3 regions of the Paenibacillus sp. FSL H7-0940 genome follow, and region 1 is predicted to be linked to each of the others. Evidence: riboswitches for the same ligand, from Rfam matches in the RefSeq annotation. Region 1 holds a riboswitch; each other region holds the start of a gene.
What was found. Region 1 has a riboswitch for thiamine pyrophosphate ahead of MHB71_RS07280 (thiamine phosphate synthase). Riboswitches for the same ligand answer to the same signal wherever they lie in the genome.

Region 1 (8,261 bases):
CCGCGAGCACTGAAATTGTGCAACCACATTTTGTGGATTATACTGGTTTGGTGAATATATTTGTACAGGTTCCAACATTATATTTGAACAATGGACTATTTTTCTCTGAATTAGGAAGGATGAAATAAAATGACGGCGAAACGGATTATTATTTTTACAGGCGGAAACTTATCTGTAGAATTACTTCAGGAAATACGAGAAGATGATATGATCATCGCGGCCGATCGCGGTGCATTATTTTTAATTGAACACGGAATTCAGCCACACATTGCAGTAGGAGACTTCGACTCCATTAATGAAGAGGAACGTATCATTGTAAGTAACAATAGCATTCGGTTCATTACATGTGACCCTGTTCATAAAGATCTTACTGATACAGAAATGGCTTTTGAGACAGCGCTAGATTACGAACCTTCTCACATCTTAATGTTAGGTGCTACAGGTACACGTATGGATCACACACTCGCTAATGTACATATCATGGTTCGCGCGATGCAGCATCATATCTCCTGTGCCATTCAGGACAAGCACAATTACATGACACTGACCACATCCAAAGCTGTGGTTGAGCACCGTGACTATAAATATGTTTCTCTGCTCCCCTTGACTCATGAAGTTGCAGGAATAACTCTAGATGGTTTTATGTATCCACTAGATCAAGCCACTATTCGCATGGGACAATCCTTGGGTGTAAGCAACAAGCTCTTAGGCTCCTCCGGTACAGTCACTATCGATAGCGGCTTATTACTGATTATTCAGAGCAAAGATTGAATCTACTCGTATGCTTCATAGTTATTTATTACGTTTTTGTAACCAGTGATTCAATCAAGAAAATAGGTTCACACATAACAAAGACCCTTGATATTCAAGGGTCTTTGTTGTTTCATCATTATCCTCCATACGTCAATGATTAATTTTTTGACATTTTTAATCATATTTTAATAAACATACCCAAACCATTGCGGCGCAAGGGATTACACTTCCCTATCCAATTTCTAGGCTGTTACAAAGCTGTTATACTCGCTCTAGCAACTTAACGAAAACGAATTTTGGAGGTACTAACTAACATGAAAACAAACATCTTTGTCCAAAAGGCCGTAACCGTCGGGTTGTGCGCTACACTAGGTTTTGGAGCTGTATTAATGACTAACGCACCTGTTGCACAGGCAGCAACTGCTTCTGTATCCACAGGTCAACAGATTGTTAACTATGGTAAACAATTCACTGGAACTCCATATAAATTTGGTGCTTCAACCTCAACAACCAAAGTTTTTGACTGCTCTTCTTTTATGAAATATATTTTCAAAAAGTATGGTGTAGACTTGCCGCGCACTTCCGTGAACCAATCCAAAGAAGGTAAAGCTGTGTCTAAAGCTAATCTCCGTGTCGGAGATCTGGTATTCTTCTCCAGCGGTAGCCGTTCTACCGGTTCCAATGTCACTCACGTAGGCGTTTATGCGGGAAATGGTAAGATTCTGCATACGTACGGATCTCCAGGCGTAACCCTCTCTGATCTGGACTCTGGTACTTGGAAGAGAACGTATGTTAAAGCTCGTCGTGTACTTTAGATTCACATCATAGCTAATGAGTAAGGACCGGGGGTATTATCCGGTCTTTTATTTTTACCCTCTTTTTGCCACACTTTAAACTGGTGATTCATGGAACTAACCTAGTAATCTAATTTTTATCATGCAACATATAACCGATCCCACGCACAGTATGAATCAGTTTCACACTTCTTCCCTTATCCACCTTAACCCTCAGATGTTTGATATACACATCCACAACGTTGGTATCCATCGCATACTCATATCCCCATACTTCCCGCAAAATATCACTCCGGGTACATGCTTCATTCACATGCAGGGCCAGAAATTCCAGCAATTCGTACTCTTTTGGTGTTAATGTCAGGTATTCACCCGCACGATTTACCCGTCTTGAACGCAAATTCACTTTAAGATCATGAACTACAATTACTTCTTCGCCCTCTGGTGTTGCATTCGCAAAAACACGCAATAAGTTTCGTATTCTGGCAAGCATTACGGTCATGTGGATAGGTTCCTCCATCACGTCATTAGCTCCATAATCCAGCCATTCCACGATGAACTCAGGAGATGCATTTGAAGTAATAACCAGTAGAGGTATAACCTGACCTTTATCTAACCATCGTTTTAATTCTAATTTCTGAGCCTGGCCACAATGTTTCCTCCCCTCTTCCCGGTCTACCAGGATGATCAGGTTAATATGCAACAACGAAGGCTCGACGGATTGGTTTAGTTCGGACCACCCCATTCGTTGCACCTCATACCCTTCGCTACATAAAACATCCTGCATAAGGCTGACCTGCTCTCCTGCTCCAATCAGCAAAATGGCTGTTTTCACTCTTTTTCACCCGGCCTGTCTCTATCCCCACTGCTCGCAGCAATGGTTGGTACAGATAGCATGCCGTAAAATGAAAAAGTCCATTCCCTCAAGGGAACAGACTTTGCTTCTTTCTTGCTTTAACCAAAGTAGCGATGGACGAGCGTACGTGCTTCAGCTGTGTCTTTTGTTCCGTGTACGAGGACACGTCCATCTTGGAAAATGACCATTCTATGGACTCCTGTTGTAAAAGAAACCAGAAACGGATTGGATTCCACTTTTCCTTCTTGAAGTCTATCCAGACGTTCCGCTGTATGTTGAAGATCCAGATTCATGCGCCTTGCAGGTCGGATCTGAACGGTGTCCCTGCCACACAACACATCTGTTTTCTCCAGATTGGACGCAGAAAGATATGGATACGTTGCCGAAGTACCGCAGGAAGGACAGTCTTTCTTTTTCGCACCATCCACATTAATGGATATGTATTCGTTCCTCCACACGTCAAATGACAATAACTTACGTCTCAATGCATTTGCATTGCCACTAAGTAACTTCATCGCTTCTGCGGTCTGATTCGCCGTTACCATCTGTACGGCTTGAGGTATGATGCCAGACGTATCACAAGTATCTCCACCCAGAGGGACTTCACCCAGCAAACAATTTAAACATGGCGTATCTCCAGGCATAAATGTATAGGTAATACCGTAACTACCTACGCATCCACCATAAATCCAGGGAATACGGTGCTTCTGTGCCATATCATTAATGAGTAGCCGAGTATCAAAATTATCCGTTGCATCCATGATCAAGTCTGTATGCTGAACGAGTTCTTCCAACTCATCTACTCTGACGTCCAACACTTTCCCTTCCACATGAACCGTGGAATTAATGGCAGATAAACGTTTTTCCGCCGCCATTGCCTTCGGTATCCGCTCCATCGCGTCCTGTTCTACATATAATTGCTGCCGCTGCAGGTTACTCCACTCCACATAATCACGATCCACAATCGTTAAGTGTCCGACTCCTGAACGAACTAACGTTTCTGCAATTCCTGTTCCGAGTGCGCCAGCGCCTACAATTAAAACTCTGCTGCCCTTTAATCTGGCCTGGCCTTCCTTGCCAAGTGGCGCGTACCGTTCCTGTCTGGAATAACGATCGGCCCGCTCGGAAGATGTTAATTGATCTGTCATGTATGAACCATTCCTTCCACCGGACTACTGGCTGCTGCATAACGCTTTACGGGAATCATGCCTGCCTCATATGCCAATCTACCCGCTTCTACCCCCAATCGCATCGCTTTAGCCATGCTCACTGGATCCCCTGATCCGGATACGGCTGTATTTAACAATACGCCATCGGCACCAAGTTCCATCGCATAAGCAGCATCTTTTGGGGAGCGCAATCCTGCATCCACAATTACAGGTACAACGGCCTGCTCAATGATGATCTCAAGGTTATAGGGATTGATGATACCTCTACCAGCTCCGATGGGAGAAGCGCCAGGCATTACAGCATGTACGCCAAGTAATTGTAGCCTTTTGGCCAGAATGACATCATCCGAAATATAAGGCAATACCGTGAAGCCCTTTTCCAGCAAAATTTCGCAAGCCTTGTACGTTTCAATCGGATCTGGGAGCAACGTCATTCCATCTCCGATGACTTCGACTTTTATCATATCACAAAGTCCTGAAGCCCGCGCAAGCTCGGCAATCCGCACCGCCTCTTCCGCAGTGAAAGCCCCTGCCGTATTCGGAAGAAGTGTGTATTTATCCAGATCCAACGTATCCAGGAAATGCTTCTGGTTACGCTCTTCCAGATTCAGACGACGAACAGCAAAGGTCAAAACTTCCGTTTCAGATGCTTCCACAGCCTGACTTTGCACTTCCAGATCCGAAAACTTACCTGTTCCAAGCAACAATCTGGACTCAAACGTATATTTACCAATGTTCAACATCATCAACCGCCTCCTACAAAATGTACAATCTCAATTCGATCGCCTTCTCTTAATGCCGTCGTTTCATGATACTCACGGGTTAAAATATGCTTGTTCAGCTCTACAACTACAGTCTTGACTTGCAAATCAAAAGATTGGAGTAATTTATCCACACGATTCAATCTGTCTTCAATCTCCATCCGTTGACCATTAACGATGATATTCACTGCACCACTCCCTTTCTGTTCAATCGCTCAGGGCTCAGCGCCTCAATTCCGAGTTCTTCTGAGCTTTTGCCAGCGAGCAACTCAGCGATAAGCCTGCCTGTTATCGCACTAAGCAAGATACCGTTGCGGTAATGTCCAAAGGCGGCAAACAACCCGGGTATACTCTTGCAAGCACCTATATAAGGCAGTCCATCGGGAGTTGCCGGTCTTACGCCTGCCCACGCTCGTATAAATTGTGCTTCCTTCATCCCAGGCACCCAGTGGGTAGCCGCTGTTAGCAGCTTCTGAACACCCTGTACAGAAACGTTCAAATCCGTTCTGCCTGGCAGACTGGTTGCCCCAAGCCAAACCTCTCCATTGGCTTTGGGAATAATATAGATATCCTCTGCATACACCGTTCTATCAGGTCTGTACCCTGCATGTTCATCTGAGAACTGAACGGCGGCTATTTCACCTTTTACCGACCACACAGGCAAGCTCAGATTCACATGTCTCATCAACTCTTCACTCTGTAATCCAGCCGCTATAATGACATGTTTGCATTTCATCTCACCGATCGATGTGGTGATCCCCTGCACGCCGTGTTCGTTTGCTTGCACACGTATATCCTGTATGTCCTCCATAACCCGTGCTCCCAATGCTTGAGCGGATTCAGCATATGCCTTCGTTAGATGGACAGGAAGAATCTCACTCTCGTAAGGTCTGTAGTAGGCTCCATACGTATCTCTGTTAAGCCATGATGCCTCCTGTTGCACAACGGAACGGTCCCACCACACCTCATCAGCAGAAGCAGACAACGCAAACTTCCGATTGTCCTTATAACTACTTAATTCACTGTATGAACGAAAAGGAGTTAGGAATCCCTGGCGTTGCAGACCAGTCTCTACCTCACTGAGTGTAGCCATTAGCACCTGTTGCTCGATAAGTAACTGCCTGCTCTGCCTGGCAAGCTTAGCCATCAAAGGATGAGCAAAATCCTCACTGTCTGCTGCCAGCATCCCAGCCGCTGCGCAAGAAGTCCCTCCTGCAATCGCCGAACGCTCCAGTAACAGCACATCCTGTCCACGGGAAGCAAGCTCATACGCAATGGCACATCCAACAACGCCTCCGCCTACAATAATCGTTTCTGCATGAATCTTATCCGGTCTATCAATAATGATCTTTTTCATCCTCACATCTCCTTGATTCAGCGACTCAGACTTTCTGTAGCAACAACGATAGCCTGCCTTAACGATGCAGCTGCCCGATCCGGGGAATCGCTCGCCCATACATTCGAGATCACAGCGACTCCCTGTGCGCCTGCAGAGCGAATAGCGTGAATGTTTCCCGGTTCGATGCCCCCAATCGCCATGACAGGAATGGAGACACCATAGCACACTTCAGCCAGAGCATATAATCCTCTTGGTTCAAGATCAGGCTTACTGTTGGTTGAGTAGACATGCCCGAAGAAAAGGTAATCGGCTCCCCGTTCTTCAGCGATTTTTGCCTCATCGATTGAATGAACAGATACACCCAGACGAAGTCGCTGGACATTGCTTATAACAGCAGGGTTGTAGTTACGTATAGCCTCTTGCCCCCAATGTACACCGCCATAGATGTCATTCTGTGGTGGCAGTTCTGAACCATTGATAACGATGCGACAAGACGGAACGCCAACACCACGCAGACTTTCAGCCCAACCGATCTTTTGTTGCCACGAGAGTTGTTTCTCTCGTATATGGATGTAGTCCACCCATGGCCAAACGTCCTTTGCAGCTTTTACAAAAGATGCTTGATTCCCTACACCCGTAGATACAACATGCAATTCAAATGATTCGTGAACATGTTCATGAGAACTTACCGTACTGTTCATCCCCTTCCATGTGTGAATGCTATGAAAACACAAAAAAGCCACTCCCGTAGGGGAGTGGCTGCGTATTAATTATAGGACCAGATGACTGACTGATACATACAGTTCATTTCGTGCAATAAAGCTATAGACCTTATAGCCATAACGTTATACACGCAACTGCATGTTTCAATTCGTTAAGCAGACGGTTGAAATCCTTCCGAATTGCCGTTTGCTCACGTCATTCACTGAAACGCGCTCGCCACTTCCCTACGCTGGTATGATCCAGATCAGGTGCAAAGGGTCCGGAATCGCATTCTTCCATCTCAGCCACATCGTGTGGCCCCCCTAGTGTTCATATGAAGTTGTAGCCTATGTTACCATAGAAGGATTTTTTTGTCACCGTTCATTTCTATTAAGCGTTGCTTGAATTGTCTAGTTTTTCTCAGACCATTCTTCAACATTCCATGTTTTGGTAACCCAACCCTCGTAGAAATCAGGTTCATGAGATACCAGCAACACCGTTCCCTTGAATTCTTGCAAGGCACGCTGTAACTCAGCTTTAGCTGTGACATCCAAATGGTTCGTCGGCTCATCGAATAAAATCCAGTTGCTTTCACGCATCAAGAGTTTGCATAAACGAACCTTGGCTTGCTCTCCACCACTCAGCATGTTAAGCGGACGGGTAATGTGCTCATTTTTCAACCCGCAACGAGCGAGATGACCCCGGACCTCATTCTGGGTCAAATGTGAAAACTCATTCCAGACATCCTCAATCGGCGTGATATTTCCAGCACGAACTTCCTGCTCAAAATAGGCCGTTTCGAGATAATCTCCCAAAAAGGTCTTTCCACTGAGTGGAGATATTTTGCCCAAGATGGTTTTCAGCAGCGTCGATTTACCCACACCATTACAACCTACGATGGCAATTTTCTCACCACGTTCAATTGTCATTGTCATCTTAGGCAGCAAAGGATACGTATATCCAATTTCAAAATCAATGCCCTCAAAGACCGTTTTGCTACTCGCACGGGCATCCTTGAATTTGAACGTTGGTTTGGCCGCTTCATCTGGACGATCAATACGTTCAATTCTGTCCAGCTGTTTCTCCCGGCTCTTCGCTCGACCTGAAGTTGAAGCACGCGCCTTGTTACGCTGAATGAAATCTTCCTGCTTCTTGATGTACTCTTGCTGCTTCTCGTACGCATCAATATGCTGGGCTTTATTCATATCAGCCATCTCGAGGAACTTGTTATAGTTCGCTGCATATCTCGTTAATTTGGCAAATTCCAAATGATAAATGACATTTACGACTTCATTCATGAATTCCGTGTCATGGGAGATTAAGAGGAACGCATGAGGGTAGTCCTTCAGGTAACGTGACAACCATTCAATGTGCTCTACATCCAGGTAGTTGGTCGGCTCATCCAGCAAAAGGGCTGTAGGCTTCTCAAGCAGAAGCTTGGCAAGAAGCACCTTTGTACGTTGTCCACCACTTAGAGCTGCGACATCCCGATCAAGACCAATTGCGGACAAACCAAGTCCATTGGCCATCTCTTCCACTTTTACGTCAATCAGATAAAAGTCGCCCTGTTCCAGTTGTTCCTGAATATCGCCCATCTCTTCCAGCAACTGCTCTAGCTTATCTGGATCTGCATCTGCCATCTGGTCCGTTATATTCATCATTTCTTTTTCTAATTCAAGCAACGGAAGGAAAGCATCTTTAAGAACGTCACGAATGGTTTTGCCTGGGGTAAGCTTCGTGTGCTGATCCAGATATCCGTAACGGACCTTAGGTGTCCATTCCACTTTTCCACTATCTTTAAGCAATTTACCGGTAAGGATGTTCATTAATGTGGATTTACCCACACCATTGGCACCAACAAGTCCTACACGCTCTCCGGCAAGTAAA
Region 2 (8,261 bases), 3.0 Mb from region 1:
CGTGACGGATACCTGCGTCATATTTTGTCCTTTGTACACGAGGCCGTTAAGCACAATGTCATCATCTCATTTCGGTTGTGGAATCTGACACAGGATAACTTCACAAATGCTCAGATGAATCGAAATCGGGAGACTCTTGAAGTATTGGAACGTGAGTTCAATCTGGACTTCCGCATTGAGGAAAAAGTAGTTCCAGGCAGCGGGGTCAAAATTGCCCCGAATGTATACCTGAATCAGGACCATGAGTTCCAGTGGCCAAGTCTGGATGCACCTGAAGATGACGGCAAAGGCTTCTGCCATGCACTTCGCGGTCAGGCAGCTGTGCTTGTAGATGGAACGGTGGTTCCATGCTGTCTTGATGGCGAGGGTGTCATTAACCTCGGTAACGTGCACGAGAAGTCATTCTCGGAGATTATTGAGGGAGAGCGAGCGAACAATCTGGTATATGGCTTCTCCAAGCGGGAAGCTGTAGAAGAGTTGTGTCGAAAGTGCGGTTATCGTCAGAGATTTGGAGCCTGATATCTTATATCAGCAAGCCAGAAGCCATTCAAGATCACACATTTGGAGACAAATGTAGTGGTCTTTCTTTGTGATCGGGGATTAAGTGAGGGGTACATACGTTACAAATGAGCATACCAGAGGTTGATATGAGCATATTGCTTGAGAGGCATAGCATGCAAAAAATGCCGATATGACAGGGATTGTGGGATGTCATGATATATCTGATCTAATGATTATTCTAGTTACCTCCCTTATTTGGTAGGATTAGGTTGGGATCGGACAGAGGTGCACCTCTGACGAACTTCCAATACAAGCCTAGGCTTGTACACTACCAAAAAACGAGAGAATAAGGGAGGAATAAAGTTATGAAAAAAATGTTGACGTTGTTGCTGTCCGCTGGTTTGGTTGCTTCTATATTTGGTGCCGTTCCGGCTGCGGCTGCACCTACCGTTGTAAATTCAACCATTGTGGTTCCAAAGGGCACGACCTATGACGGCCAAGGTAAAACATTTGTAGCCAATCCTTCCACACTGGGCGACGGATCTCAAGCAGAAAATCAGAAGCCAGTCTTCCGTCTGGAGGCAGGGGCCACGCTCAAAAACGTAAACATTGGATCACCAGCTGCTGATGGTGTTCACTGTTATGGCAACTGTAATATATCGAATGTGGTCTGGCAGGACGTGGGCGAGGATGCACTGACATTGAAGTCTGCCGGAACGGTTAACATTACCGGTGGGGCAGCGTATAAGGCTTATGATAAAGTGTTCCAGATGAATGCAGCTGGAACAATTAACATCAAAAATTTCCGTGCAGATGATATTGGCAAACTGGTTCGCCAAAATGGTGGAACTTCCTTTGCAGTTAACATGACGCTGGATAACTCTAACATTTCCAATGTGAAAGATTCGATTATGCGTACAGACAGCAGCACATCACAAGGGAAAATTACGAATACCCGTTATTCCAAAGTACCAACGTTGTTCAAGGGGTTTGCTTCGGGGAAAACGAGCCAGTCTGGGAACACGCAATATTAAGAACAGGGATACCTTGGAATACGGATTGAAGGCGTGTACGGATAAGGTAGCTATTTCACATGGTGAAGTATGTCCAAAAGGCATCCAGGGGGATGCCTTTTCCTATGCCAACTTTTGATTTTTGTAGAGACCATTGCCACAAATACCCATCTGATGTACATTAGAAGCAATGAAATAAGTGAACCGGGAGCTCAATGAAGTTGGGCTGAGAGAGTGGCCTTGTGCCGCTGACCGTACATCTGATCTGGGTAATGCCAGCGTAGAGAACATGGATTTGCGATATGTAAGGGTGAATTGTGGGAATGAACGTGGATGAACAACAGACCTCTTTGAACTGTGGTGGTGTATCTGCCATGACGGAGGGGTGCTGGTTGATATTCCGTATTTTCGACATCCATCCAATACATCATTGTGAGGATTGTACACTGTACGTAAGGCCTGCCCGGAACCGGGGAGGCTTTTTCGTTTATTTTGATAACCCTCACAGGGAACAAAGGAAGGACGTAGAGAACATGGCAACAACAGCAGGCAACAAGCGATTGAAACTAACGGATATTCTGGTAACCATCGTGATCGCAGTAGTGTTTGGGGTGATTTACAAGATATGGGGACCTACATATGACTTGATGAAACCATTTGGCGTTCATGCGGAGCAGATGATCTACGGCATGTGGTTTATGGCGGGCACGTTTGCTTTTGTTATCATTCGTAAACCAGGCGTGGCTATTCTTGCCGAAGTTGCGGCATCAACGGTAAGTGCTTTTCTGGGTAGTGAATGGGGCATGTCCACACTTGTATACGGTCTGTTGCAAGGATTGGGAGCCGAGATATTCTTCGCCGCATTTTTGTATCGTAAAACCAATCTGTTTGTCACCTGTCTTGCAGCCATAGGAGCCGCAGCGGCTTCGCTTTTGCTGGATTACCAGTACGGGTATATTGATTCACTCTCGGCCTGGAACTATACGTTATTTATCGGATTCCGCTTCATTGGAAGCATCTTGATTGCTGGAGTGTTTGCTTATTATCTCGCCAAAGCATTGGAACTGACTGGTGTAACGCGTTCGCTCAGACCGGTATCCAAACAAGATTATGAGGCGCTGGATTAGATGAACGGGGAAGGGAATTCGCAAGCGGTAAGTGTCACAAATCTAAGATGCAAGTTCCCGGGAGAGGAAGCCTTGGTATTTCAAGGCTTGTCTCTTTCTGTGCGTCAAGGGGAGAAAGTGCTGTTGCTTGGCCCAAGTGGCTCCGGTAAATCAACGTTATTGCAAATTCTGAGCGGTCTGATACCACGTTCGGTTGAGATTCCGATGAAATGTGATGATATTCGGATTCCCGCCCAAGCAGGAGTGGTCTTTCAAGATCCGGATACCCAGTTCTGTATGTCCTTTACGGATGAAGAGATCGCATTTGTTCTGGAAAACCGAAATATTCCGCGTGAAGAGATGCCTGCTCTGATTGAATATTATCTGAAACAAGTGGGGTTATCCTTTGAACAGAATCGTGTATTGATCCAGTCCATGTCTCAGGGGATGAAGCAGCGTCTTGCGATTGCTTCGATGCTTGCCATGGACCCGGAGGTATTGTTTTTGGATGAACCCACTGCACTGCTGGATGATGAGGGGACTTCCCAGGTGTGGGATACGGTCAAACGGATCGCCAGTGACAAAACGATCATCATCGTTGAACACAAAATAAACGAGATTGTGGATATGGTCGACCGCATCATTGTGTTATCACCTGAAGGAAAGATTGTGGCGGATGGGCCAGCACAGCAGGTATTTACGCATGAACGGGAAAAGCTGAAGGCTTATGGAATCTGGTATCCAGGCATATGGGAGGAGCAAGAGCAGGCAGCTAAGCAAGAAGAGGGAAGTGCTTCTGGAGAGATTCAAGTGTGTGTGGATCACGGCATCTCAAATTTGGAAGCACAGCGATCGTCTGGCTTATCCGATACACCGGGTATATCCCCCATATCTCACGACTCATCCTTTTCGCCTGTATCTCCCGCCTATCTGCCTGCACTGGACTTGCAGCAGTTCACCGGATGGCGTGGGAAAACACCTTTCATTCAGGTGGAGCAGGCCAAGGTATGGCATGGAGACTGGATTGGTATTGTCGGAGCTAATGGAGCTGGCAAGAGTTCATTGTTGTTATCTCTGATGAATATCCTGAAAACAACAGGTCATTATGAGGTGGACGGTCAGCCTTCTGGCAAAACGGAGCAGCTTGCAGATCGAATTGCGTTTGTATTTCAGAACCCGGAGTTTCAATTTGTGACCAACACGGTCGCGGAAGAAGTGGAATTCTCATTACTGGGGGGCAGGCATACAACGGAAGAAAGACTTGTCAGGACTGATCATATGCTGAATCAATTTGGATTAATCGACCTGTCCGAGCGCCATCCCTACCAATTATCGATGGGGCAGAAACGACGCTTGAGCGTTGCCTCTGCACTGGTGAGAGAGCAGCGAATACTGCTGTTGGATGAACCTACTTTTGGACAGGATGCCCGCAATACGTTTGCCATGTTAGCACAACTGGAGCAATTGCGGAGAGAGGGAACAGCTATTGTTATGGTTACCCATGATCGTGAAATTGTAAAAAGATATTGCACCCGAATCTGGACGGTAGATGAGGGGAGGTTATCTGATGCAACTGTCGTTTCCTCACCGTGAAACATGGCTTCATAATGTCAATCCGGGATTAAAGATGATCATTCTGACGATGATGTTTGTCATCGTTATCCTCATTCACAATCTGAATGTAATGGCCAACGTTGCGGTGGCGATGATGCTATTACTGTGCTGGACAGGTCATCCGTGGTACAGATTGATGCTGTACGCATCACCATTCATTCTGGTGTTTATCTCCACGTCTACAGGCATGATGATGTTTGGTAAGGGCGAGACCACATGGTATAAGTGGGGACTGATCCACATAACCGAAGAGAGTTTCTATCGCGGTCTACACTTGGGTTTTCGCTCGCTGACTATGGCCGCGGCAGGGTTACTCTTTGGTCTTACGACCAAGCCTGTGAGACTGTTTTATTCCCTGATGCAGCAGTGGCGGCTTCCCGCAAAATATGCCTATAGCTTTCTGGCCGCGATGCGCATGATCCCCATTTTGCTGGATGAATTCCAGACGCTCCGTTATGCGATTCGTATTCGTGGAACACAGCAACGCGGCTCTCGCTGGAATGTGTATCGTACACTCAAGCGTTACGCTATTCCGCTGCTGGCACAGAGTATTCGTCGTGCACAGCGAATGGCGGTAGCGATGGAAGCGAAAGGGTTCACAGATGGCGCGAGCCGAACGTATTACATTCAGATTGGCTATTCGCGAGCTGATCTGTGGTTTGTATTTTATTATATGCTCACCTTAACAGCTGCTTATTACATCGGGGTTACCTTCCCTTATCATGCTACGATGGTGGATGTAAGGTAATACGGGCAGATAGATAGAAATATATTGAGGTAAACGGTAACTTTTTCCTTTTTACTGCGTCTCTATTGGAAATAGCTTCTAATGAATGGGGATGAACGAGAGTGAAGACGGGTCCTGATTGGCAGAGAACGGGGTACAAATGGATTACCATGACTGGATTATCAGCTATGCTGTTGACGGGCTGGATGCTGCTGGATTCCAAAATGGTCGCCCTTGAAGGACAAGCTTCGGCTACAACGCCACAAGCATTGGGGGCAAGTTCCCAAGTCTTAACTGCAAAGTTAGCTTACAAACAAGGAGACACCGTTACGCTTATTAATGACATCCCTCTGTTCAAAAACAGAAGGGATGGCAGTGTGGCTGCTGACCAGATGGGGATTGAATACTATACAACAAAAAACGAAAAGTATACGTTGGCCTCGGTTCGAGGCGAGTGGGTGCAGCTTAAGTCAACCGATCATGGAAACTTTTGGTTGCCAAGTTGGTATGCACTGAAGGAGAGTAGAAGCATGAGGGAAACAGCTCTCCAAAGCTTCACACTCCAATCAGGCAGTAAGTTCTATCTGGCTCCAGATAGTTCTACAACCTGGTCTTTTGAGAAAGCGCTAACAGATAAGGCTGTTATTGTTGCAAAGTGGAAAGGTTGGTATGGGGTATCCATTGCCCCACGAGTCTGGAATAAAGAATCCTCCACGTATCGGCCAGGACTCTTCTGGATCAAGGCACAGGCTATAGAACAGCGGATGAATGTGGCGGATGGTTGGTTCAATCAGGAGGCATCGCTGCCAACTTCGGTTATACGCCATCTGACAGATATGAAGCTGAACAAGGCAACCACCTCCAAACAAGTGGCTGGGTGGTTAGGCGAGCCGGATTGGAAAGAGAGTTCAAGCAATCTAAATTTCACGGGTTATTCAATGAGTATTGGACAGACCTGGAGATATGAGCGGGAAGATGCGCAATTTCTGGTCACATTCAACAAGAATGGCAGACTGGTCAGAACACGCTGGAATTTAGCACAGGATAATCGAAATGCTGTTGTTTCCGATTGGAACATCAGTCGGGCGGATGAATATGGGTTCACAACAAAAATCTATGGCACAACACTGCCAACGACAATCCCTTGGAAACCGGTTTGGACCAACCAGGGGGATATTAACTATACTTTTTTACAAGCAGCCACGGATGATGTGCTCCTGATGAAAGGGGATGACGGTGGATTCAGCGGGGGTTACTACGAAGGTTCTATATATGCCCTTGACCGACATTCCGGCCAGCAATTATGGGAGATCAACGGGGGTTTTGGAAGACAGCAGGCAGTGGTGGATGCAGAGCGCAAATACGTTACAATCTACACCGATTATGACCCTGATAAGAAAAAATACGTGGATCGTATTCGTCATCTGAACTTGAAGAACGGAAAGGTCATGTGGACGTACACTCCTAAGCAAAATTTTAAACTAAATGGCATCACCGCTGCGAAGAACATTGTGGTTGTAGATAACCCGGTTGTTGAGAGCTCAAGCAACAGTTGGTTAACGGTTCTGGACAGTGCAAACGGAAAAACATTGTGGACGCGAAAACTGGCTACGGGTTATGAATTATTGAACAAGAGTGCAGATGACCCCTATGTGTTGTATTGGGAAAAGAATAAGCTAGTTGCAGCCGATCCGCAATCGGGCCGAACCGTATGGAGCTTGAAAGCTAAACGATCTACCATAGAACAATTTGTGAATGATCCATATTTTGATGGAATCGAACGTCTGGATCCCTTTGCAACCACGAATGCTGAAAGATGGTTATCACTAGATAATCAGTGGCTTCTGCTTGATCTGAACACGGGGAAAAAGCTTGCCCAATTCCCTGCTCGGGTAGGACAGAGATTTGAGGAGCTGAATGATGGCATGTTGTTGATCCGTGAGAACAAGAACGGCAATCATTACGGAGAATATGAAGATTTTACAACTACCCTGTATGATGCCAAGACAGGCAAAACACGTTGGACGCTCAAGGGCAAGATTGAACGAGGACTGGTGGAAGAGGATCAGTTGTATGTGATTAAGAATGGCTACCCGGCGGCTGTGGATTATAAAACGGGGGAGACGCGTTGGAATGCCAAAGATACGATTGCAACACTAAGGCATCCGACGAATCAGGGAAGTTATCTGGTCATTGATGATCAGTTGCTGTTGCCCATGGACGAGAATTTGCTCGTAATGAACAAAAAGAATGGAGCACTGTTAGGTCGTGTACATGACGTTGTGATGGGAAACCCGGAGCACCGGGACCGGGATGCGAAGAATGGAATGATTAACCGGATCAGTAATGAAGTGTATGTGGGTTCGTCCAACGGACGTTTTCGTGTATATGAAGCCAGCCGCCTGCAGGAGGCAATCTCACCTTAAAAGCTTGTCTCGTAAGGGATGTTGATTTATTATAAATGAACAGGCTTGCTCGCGCTCCGGTTATCGGCTGTGCGGGCTTTCTTCATGTGTTCTTGAAGAACCATGCATGATCATTCACGGGAGGACTCTCCATGATCTCATTATATGGTGTAAGCAAACGTTATAACGAGCGCGGTTCCCGTGCAAGTCAGGGATTCGAAGCATTAAGCTCGGTGTCCCTCGAAGTGGGACAAGGAGAAATACATGGCATCATCGGATCGAGTGGTGCAGGCAAATCCACGCTTATGCGGATGCTCAACGGATTGGAAAAGCCGGATGATGGTGAGGTTGTTGTGAATGGGCAGCACCTGACCCAGATGAATGAACAGAGTCTGCGTCAGGCACGAAGATCCATTGGCATGATCTTTCAACACTTTAATCTTGTCAGTAACCGAACGGTGAGTGGCAATGTCTGCATGCCATTGGAGCTTGCGGGTATGCCCCGTGCGCAGCGAGTTGAACGTGGACTTGAGGTACTGCGGTTTGTTGGACTGGAAGACAAGGCGGGTCAATATCCTGCTCAGCTTAGCGGAGGACAGAAGCAACGTGTGGCAATTGCACGAGCGCTGGCCAGTCGTCCGGATGTGCTGCTCTGTGATGAACCGACCTCTTCGCTGGATCCACAGACCACGAACGGTATTCTGGATGTGCTGCGACATATCAATGAAACGCTGGGCGTGACCATTGTTGTAGTAACGCATGAGATGGAAGTGGCTCGCAGACTATGTCACAGGATATCCGTCATGAAGGATGGGCGACTCGTTCGTACGTTGTCTAAAGCGGAAGTGAGCAGTATCCCTGCTCCGCAGCCTGATCTGCTGACCTCCTTGCTTGC
Region 3 (8,261 bases), 3.5 Mb from region 1:
CCGTCTCCTTTGGCTGTAAAAATACAAAGAGCGCCCTCATCCCTTGGGACGAGGAGCGCTCTGCTCGCGGTGCCACCCAACTTGCTGAATCAGGATATCCTGCTTCCAGCCTCTTGGTCCGCGATAACGGGCGGTTCCGGTTAACTTGGGGAAATATCGCTCCCCTGGCGAAAACGCCTCCGAGTTGGATGCTCTTCAACGGCATGGTCCGATCTGTAATTGTTGGTCTCAGTATATACGAACGCCGGACCAAATTGCAACCTTCTGTATCGATCAGGAATTCATGGCACAACTTAACATGTCCTGTTATGATAGACTTTGTCTTCAAGATTGCGCATTATTGTGATCCTCAATTTATGTATATAAGTAGAAGGAGTTCTTTATGAAAAAATTACTTTGGATCGGATGTCTGTCCTATTTCCTGATTGGACTTGCCCACGTTGTGCTCGGTTCCATTCTACCGGTTGCACTTGAACATTACGGCAAAGATTATAGCCAAGGCGGAACGCTGATCTTTGCTCAATTTGCCGGATTCCTCGGTGGTGTATTGTTATCCCCTTGGCTGAACAGACGCTTTGGTAAACGGGGAGGCCTGTTAATCGCCACCGCACTACTCTGTATTGCAGAATTATCCTATATGCTGTTGCCACCATGGGGCTGGATGTTCGTCATTGCACCCGCTGCCGGCTTTGGATTCGGAATGGTTGAAGCTGTTATTGGCACCATTATCATCGCTGCAATCAAAGACAATACAGCCGTTGCCATGAGTCGACTGGAAGTGTTATTCGGGATCGGAGCGATGGTCATGCCGCTCATTGCCAGCGGTCTGATTGCTGCTGGATACTGGCGCCTGTCATTTCTCGTTGTTGCCATCTGCGCAGCGCTGACCTTTTTATTCTGGGCGAAGGGATCATTCGGTGAACTCGATAAGTTTCTAGAGCGACAGAGTTCAAATAAAGGTTCAGTACATGCCCACAGTGCTGGGACATCGGATGAGATGCATCCCGCATCTGCAAGTACATCCAGTCCAACCTATCGTGGCCGTAACAGGACTCTTCTGGTATTATTCGTCCTGTTCTTCTTCCTCTATGTTGGCACAGAGATGAGTCTTGCGAACTTCATGCCAGCGATCCTGATTGAGAAAATGAACATGAAGGAAGCCGGAGCAGCGCTTAGTGTCACCTGTTTCTGGATTGCCATGTCCGTGGGACGACTCTTCGCCGGGTATATCGCAGAGAAATTCCAATACCGCGTCTATGTCTTGTACAGTTGTCTTTCATCTGTTCTTTTGTTAATGGTATTTCCATTCACAAACCAAATCTGGTCTGCATTTCTCATCATCTTACTGCTTGGACTTGCGATGTCAGGGATATTCTCCATTGCCCTTGTCTTTGCCAGTAAACTGCTGCCCGGAACAGAAGAATCCACACCCAGCATTTTGATTGCCTCAGGTGGGGTTGGCGGTGCCATTCTGCCTTTGACTACGGGATGGAGTCTTGATCATCTGGCGGTTAATCAGTCTGCATGGATGCTTGCGATCTTTGCAGTTGGCCTGTTTGTCATTAGCGTAATCACGTATCAATGGCAGAACAAACATATAGTGAATTCTGCGACTTAACAGTTCTGTGTTGATCCAGTCCTGAGGATTAGAAATACCTATTAAAGAAATTGAAATGTCCACCGCCATGACCTGACGGTGGACATTTTTTTGTAGTGTTACTCTGTTCTAACGAACCTAGCACACGCTATCCCCCTCCATTTCCGCATGTTTGAAATCTAACGAATCCTAGAGACGTTATTATAGATAATTAGCTTCAATTAAAATGTCTCGTTGGAGGTTTTTTGCATAATAACACCGCTGAGATTCGTTAGGTTTTCATTCCCTTAGAAACTGGCCTAATAAGGTGTCCTCGATTCGTTAGCGCTGTAATATGGCGGCAGTGCCCTATCTTTGCCTCTCTCATCACCTTTCATTAAAGGTGAGAATAATATCTATTCATTTGCATAAGATTGCCCAGGAAATACTTAGGGCCAGCCGAATCTCACACTTTTATTAACGACAGGCAATACAGGCCCGTTATCCTTGATGAATTTACCGAATACATATCGGACGAGTGGTCCCAGAACGATCAACTGATATGGAAGCGCAAGGCTGAAGTTACGAGCAATGGTATGGAGATACGTACGGAGTACGGATGACCCACTTAATTGATCAGCGAGATATGCGGAGATCATTCCATACATGGACATGATCAGAACCATGCCAATCACCATGAAAAATGAAATGACGAGCACACCTAAAATCTTATTGGACTTGTCGAAGGGCAAGGAGAATGCAATCTTTCTCGCCACAGGGCCAACAATGAAAGACTCCACCAGAAACGCGATGACAAAACATAATACGAATTGAAGCAGTATTTCAAGCGGGGACATCTTGCCGAGTAACCCACTGTGCCATAGATTGAAGAACATCATGACCAAGACCATTCCTATACACATCATTAATCCGAAAATAATTTGTTCCTTCTTGCTGGTTGGCAATTCTCTCATCCTCTCTGTTTACCTTCGTAATTATAGAGATGACCAAACCCTCCGCATAAGTGAACATTATGTGAACAATTGTGATTTTTCCAATTTAAAACTATATTTGACAACCATGTAGTACAGCCCTATGATATCCCTTAAAATGGTAGAAACATTCACTACATAAGGAGGTTTTTGATTGTGAGTTTTCAAAAACGCATTGACCACGTCGGTATTGCCGTACGTGATCTGGAGACCACGCTGCGTTTCTACACGGAGATCGTTGGTCTTGAATTGAAAGACCGGGTGACCCATACCAACGGTATCATTCAGCTCGCCTTTCTTGGCTTCAATGGAAGTAATGAGACTGAGATTGAGTTAATTCAAGGATACAGCGACAAGCTACCTTCTGAAGGTACGGTGCACCATTTTGCGATCCACGTGGATGATCTTGATTCTGAGTACAAACGCATTCAATCCACCGAAGCCGAATTTATCGACGGAGAGATTATCACACTGCCTAACGGTTACCGCTATTTCTTCATCTATGGACCTGAAAAGGAATGGATTGAGTTCTTCCAGCGCTAAGAATTGGAGTTGATTTATGAACATTTTAATTACCGGCGCAGCCGGAAAAATTGGACGTGACTTGTCCCAACACTTGTCAGAGGCATTTCACCTGCGACTAACGGATTTAAATATCGACAGACTGCATACGTATCAAGGGACCGGCCATGAGATCATGACACTGGATGTGACAGACCCCGAAGCCTGTCAGCATGCTTGCGAAGGCATGGATGTGGTTGTACATCTGGCGGGAGATCCTTCCCCAAATGCCGGATTTTATGAATCGTTGTTGGACATCAATATCAAAGGTACATTTAATGTATTCCGTGCAGCTAAAGACCAAGGTGTACGAAGAGTCATTCTTGCAAGCAGTGCACAGACGATTGAGGGGTATCCCATTGATGCTCAAGTCTATCCGGACATGCCCACACGCCCACGGAATTTGTACGGGGTTAGCAAATGTTTTGGAGAATCGCTCGCTTCCTATTTTGCGTATACCGAAGGTTTACAAAGTGTTGCGGTGCGTATAGGTGCATATGATGATTTTCAACCGGATGGACCAGTGCTGGAGGCAAGGGATATGAGCGCGTATATTAGTCCAGCTGACTTGTGTGATTTGATGTTCAAAGCAATTACAACTACCGATCTGGAACCCTTCACCATACTGCATGGGATCTCGAATAATCGGTTTAAACGATTAAATCTGGAAACCACTCAGAAACAGGTAGGTTATGACCCAAAATCCGATGCTTTTGCACTCAGTCAGATTGCCTTATATGATTCGCCACGATAATTATTGAAAATAATACATCCAAACAGGCTGTTATACATATGTATAACGGCCTGTTTGATAACTTATACGTGTCCCTATCCAGTTCATGACTGGACAGGCCCCACCCTCTGGCCTATAATTACACCTAGTAATGCCCGTAACTTCATAGTTTCCCAGGGGAGTCGGAATTGGCCGGCTGAGAGTGTATCCCACCAAGATACTAACCCTTAGACCTGATCTGGATCATGCCAGCGTAGGAATCGGAGTATATCGAAATGGCACAGCCCTATGGCTGAACGCCACCTCTCTAACGCCTGCACGCGTCCCGGAATACGGGGCGCTTTTTTTGTTACTATCAGAAAGTATAAGACTGGAAGCATCACCTTCCTGATATTGCAAGAAAAACTGCCGCTAAACGCGGTCTGGCTTCCTTGAATGACATCGATGGACGTTTTACTTGTTCAAAAATAACGTCATCCGGATCTCAACTGGTATAAATCTGTCGATTTATGCAAGATGATTGGATATGAAGCCAAGGAGTACCCCGTGCCAATCGGCCGGACATACCGAAGGAGAGAACCACAGATGAAATGGCGTAAAACGATGGGACTGTTGCTCTTATGCGTGCTTATGGTGACTGTAGCCGCATGTGGTGGCAAAGAAGCTGCCCCAGCTGGGCAGAACGGCAACACAAATACGGAAAGCAGCAACGAAGGTGACACTACCGCCCTGAAAGATATTAAAGTGGTGCTCGACTGGACACCAAATACGAATCATACCGGCCTGTATGCAGCTGTAGATCAAGGTTTTTATAAAGCCGAAGGCTTGAACGTGGAGATTGTACAACCAGGTGCCGGTGGCGCAGATACAATGGTTGCCTCCAATGAAGTGCCTTTTGGCGTAAGTTATCAGGAGAGTGTAACTCAAGCCCGCACACAGGGTGTTCCATTGGTCTCCATCGCAGCAGTTATTCAGCATAATACATCCGGGTTCGCTGCTCCGGCGGATCGGAATATCAAATCACCGAAAGATTTTGAAGGTAAAACCTATGGCGGTTGGGGTTCCCCAGTCGAAGAAGCCGTGATGCAATCCATTATGGAAGGCGACGGAGCCGATGTATCCAAAGTGAAAAACATTAATATGGGTGACGCCGACTTTTTCACCGTAGTAAAACGGGACATTGATTTTGCATGGATTTTCTACGCCTGGACAGGTATTGAAGCCGAACTGCGCGGGGAGCCCATCGACATGTTATATGTGAAGGATTATTCAGATGCATTGGATTACTACACACCTGTCCTTGTAACAAACGAGCAAACGATCCAAAACGACCCTGAGTTGGTTAAAGCATTCCTGAAAGCCACCTCCGAAGGGTATCAATACGCAATTGATCATCCCGAAGACGCAGCCAACATTCTGATCAAGGCCGTACCGGATCTGGATAAGGAATTGGTGCTGGCAAGCCAGAAATGGCTTAGTCCAAAGTACACAGATGACGCCCCACGCTGGGGTGAGCAAAAACAGGAAGTGTGGCGGAATTACACCGACTGGATGTTTAGCAAAAAACTGCTTGATGAACAGATCGATGTGAGCAAGGCATATACAAACGAGTTTTTACCCCAATAAAATTTCTCATATAAAACGAACTTAAATTTTACACGAGGACGGAGAGGACAGAAATAACGTGAAAAAGCGAAGCGGTCGCCTTTATCACCGGATTTTCCCTTTAGAGAAAGGGAATCAAAAAAATCTGGGGATAACAGCGATTGGAAGGTTATTCTGTCATCGAAGTGGCAAGTGTAACAGTCATTAGTTCATTTTATATATCACGAAAGGAGCCGTGATCTCTCATGGCAAGCACACTACTTAGTATTCAGGTTATCCCGAAAACGCCAAATGGCGAGAACTCTTATCCTTACGTAGATCGCGCCATTGAAGTTATTCAGCAATCTGGCTTGAAGTATCAGGTGAACGCGCTTGATACCACGATGGAGGGGGAACTGGAGGAACTGTTGGAGGTTGTCCGTAAAATGCACGAGGTACTTGTGGAGGCTGGCAGCCCAAGCATCATCTCCCAGATCAAAATCGCCCATAGCCCTGCTGGCTTCAGCATGGATACCCTGACGGAGAAGTATCGCTAATGCCTGCCTATTTCAAAAGTGTATGGCCGCCCTTTGTGGCGGTTATTCTCTTTATAGCGATATGGCAGGGAGCCGTCTCCCTCTTCCATATTGAGAAATGGATGCTGCCTGCACCGTCCGACATCGCCCGCGAAGCGGCAACCCAGGCCGAACGACTTGGCATGCACGCTTCCGCAACCATTCAGTTAACGCTGATTGGATTCGCCGCTGGAACAGCGGTTGGATTACTGATTGCGATGGTGCTGCATTTGGTCCCTTTTCTCAAGTCAGCCCTGTATCCTTTACTTATTCTTAGTCAAAATATCCCAACCATCGCGCTCGCGCCGCTCCTGTTAATCTGGTTCGGATTCGGGCTGTTGCCCAAGCTGATTACAATCATCCTCGTCTGTTTCTTCCCCGTTGCAGTGGCGGCCATGGACGGCTTGACCCGTACTGACGCGGCGATGATGAACTATATGCGCATGGCTGGTGCGAAACGTCATCATATCTTCTGGAAGCTGGAGCTTCCCCATGCGCTGCCATCCGTGTTCTCCGGTGTCAAAATCGCCGCTACCTATAGCGTGATGGGCGCCATCATCGCCGAATGGATTGGTGCAGACAAGGGTATTGGTTATTATATGATGCTGCAAAAGTCCGCTTATCGCACGGACCGCTTATTCGTGGCGATCATGATTATTGTCGCGCTCAGCTTGCTGCTCTTCCTGTTCATTGCCCTACTGGAGAAGCTGCTCGTGCGCTGGCGGCCACAGAAGCGATAGTAAAGAAGTAATCTGTATATTAGGAAGTGATGACCATATGAATCGGCAACAGGATGAACAAGTCCAACCTGGACGAGGAGCACACGCGATGGAGCCAAAGCATGGTGTAAAACTCCATCCAGCTACGTCTGATCGACCTGCCAATACGACTCCTGCTCCGGTTCCACCTGCACTGGACGTTGTTAATGTTCATGCATCATTCCGTGAACGGCGCAGCAAGCTACCGGTTCTGAACGGCCTGTCCCTGACTGTGGAGCAAGGCGAGTTTGTTGCTATCGTTGGACCTTCTGGCTGTGGCAAGAGCACCCTGTTCCATATCATCGGCGGTCTGCTGAAGCCACAGGAAGGCCAAGTGCTTATGAACGGTCAGAATGTAACGGGACAGCGTGGCAAGATTAGTTATATGCCGCAACAGCCCGCCCTTTTCCCGTGGCGTACCATTGAAGATAATGTACTACTTGCTGGTGAAGTAGCTTCAAGTGCTCCACCTGGGGCCGAAGCACTTACAGAGGCTCGAAAGTGGTTAAGCAGCGTGGGTCTTGCCGGGTTCGAGCAGGCCTATCCTCATATGCTGTCGGGCGGAATGCAGCAGCGTGCTGCATTTCTGCGTGCCCTGCTCAGTCCGCAGGAACTCATGCTGCTGGACGAACCTTTCAGCGCGCTGGATGCACTGACACGTAGCGACATGCAGCGCTGGCTGCTCGATATCTGGGAACAGAACCGCCGCTCGGTGCTGTTCATCACCCACAATATCGAAGAAGCATTGCTACTTGCAGATCGGGTCTATGTATTATCCAACCGACCTGCAACGGTGTTGCACGAGGTACATGTTCCTTTTGATCGCCCAAGACGAGAAGAAATTACGGAGGAATCCGCTTTTTTGGAGCGTAAACGGCAGATTGCACAGTGGATGAAAGAAGAACAGCAGAAAGCCCGCCTATCTTGATAGTGCGGGTTTTTAAGTTATTTATTTCCTTTAATGGGTGATCCACCATAAGAAATTCTGCGTAACATAGTTAGAATATAACTGAACACAAGGAGGAATTCCCTCGTGCATTCTCAAGCTTTTGCACCATTAATTGATGCTCATATTCACTTCGATCAGTATACCCCTGACGAACAACGCGAGATGCTGCTATCGTTTCCGTCTCAGCAGGTCGAAGCAGTCATTGCCGTGTCCATGAATCTCGCTTCTGCCAAGACCAATCTGGAGCTTGCAAAACAACATCCACGTAACATCTATCCGGCCTTCGGTTTCCATCCGGAACAGGAACTGCCGTCCGTTGCAGAAATGGACCTATTCTTCCAATGGATCGAGAAGCACATGGGACAAGCCACAGCCATCGGAGAAGTCGGCCTTCCCTATTACAACCGTTTGGAAGCTGAGCAGGCAGGGCAGCGCTTCGATCAGAGCGGGTATATCATGCTGCTTGAACGTTTCATCCAACTTGCCAAAAAGCATAACAAACCACTTGTCCTTCATGCGGTATACGATGATGC

Region 2: linked by a shared signal. The riboswitch ahead of MHB71_RS20560 (ECF transporter S component) and the one ahead of MHB71_RS07280 (thiamine phosphate synthase) in region 1 are both predicted to bind thiamine pyrophosphate.
Region 3: linked by a shared signal. The riboswitch ahead of MHB71_RS22870 (ABC transporter substrate-binding protein) and the one ahead of MHB71_RS07280 (thiamine phosphate synthase) in region 1 are both predicted to bind thiamine pyrophosphate.

What each region holds. Positions count from the first base shown of each region.
Region 1 is NZ_CP150280.1:1,634,831-1,643,091, reverse strand. Features, by position in the region: gene MHB71_RS07315 (thiamine diphosphokinase) at 130-771, shown strand; gene MHB71_RS07310 (C40 family peptidase) at 1,068-1,568, shown strand; gene MHB71_RS07305 (response regulator transcription factor) at 1,678-2,382, opposite strand; gene MHB71_RS07300 (ThiF family adenylyltransferase) at 2,502-3,551, opposite strand; gene MHB71_RS07295 (thiazole synthase) at 3,548-4,315, opposite strand; gene thiS (sulfur carrier protein ThiS) at 4,318-4,521, opposite strand; gene thiO (glycine oxidase ThiO) at 4,518-5,690, opposite strand; gene MHB71_RS07280 (thiamine phosphate synthase) at 5,708-6,373, opposite strand; TPP riboswitch at 6,600-6,709, opposite strand; gene MHB71_RS07275 (ABC-F family ATP-binding cassette domain-containing protein) at 6,785-8,261, opposite strand, start outside.
Region 2 is NZ_CP150280.1:4,645,050-4,653,310, reverse strand. Features, by position in the region: gene MHB71_RS20570 (radical SAM/SPASM domain-containing protein) at 1-519, shown strand, start outside; gene MHB71_RS20565 (pectate lyase) at 867-1,535, shown strand; TPP riboswitch at 1,708-1,818, shown strand; gene MHB71_RS20560 (ECF transporter S component) at 2,048-2,641, shown strand; gene MHB71_RS20555 (ABC transporter ATP-binding protein) at 2,642-4,213, shown strand; gene MHB71_RS20550 (energy-coupling factor transporter transmembrane component T) at 4,188-4,982, shown strand; gene MHB71_RS20545 (PQQ-binding-like beta-propeller repeat protein) at 5,084-7,387, shown strand; gene MHB71_RS20540 (ATP-binding cassette domain-containing protein) at 7,519-8,261, shown strand, end outside.
Region 3 is NZ_CP150280.1:5,201,182-5,209,442, forward strand. Features, by position in the region: gene MHB71_RS22850 (MFS transporter) at 383-1,618, shown strand; gene MHB71_RS22855 (hypothetical protein) at 2,026-2,550, opposite strand; gene MHB71_RS22860 (VOC family protein) at 2,725-3,111, shown strand; gene MHB71_RS22865 (NAD(P)-dependent oxidoreductase) at 3,128-3,883, shown strand; TPP riboswitch at 4,028-4,140, shown strand; gene MHB71_RS22870 (ABC transporter substrate-binding protein) at 4,448-5,488, shown strand; gene MHB71_RS22875 (thiamine-binding protein) at 5,713-6,003, shown strand; gene MHB71_RS22880 (ABC transporter permease) at 6,003-6,761, shown strand; gene MHB71_RS22885 (ABC transporter ATP-binding protein) at 6,799-7,707, shown strand; gene MHB71_RS22890 (TatD family hydrolase) at 7,813-8,261, shown strand, end outside.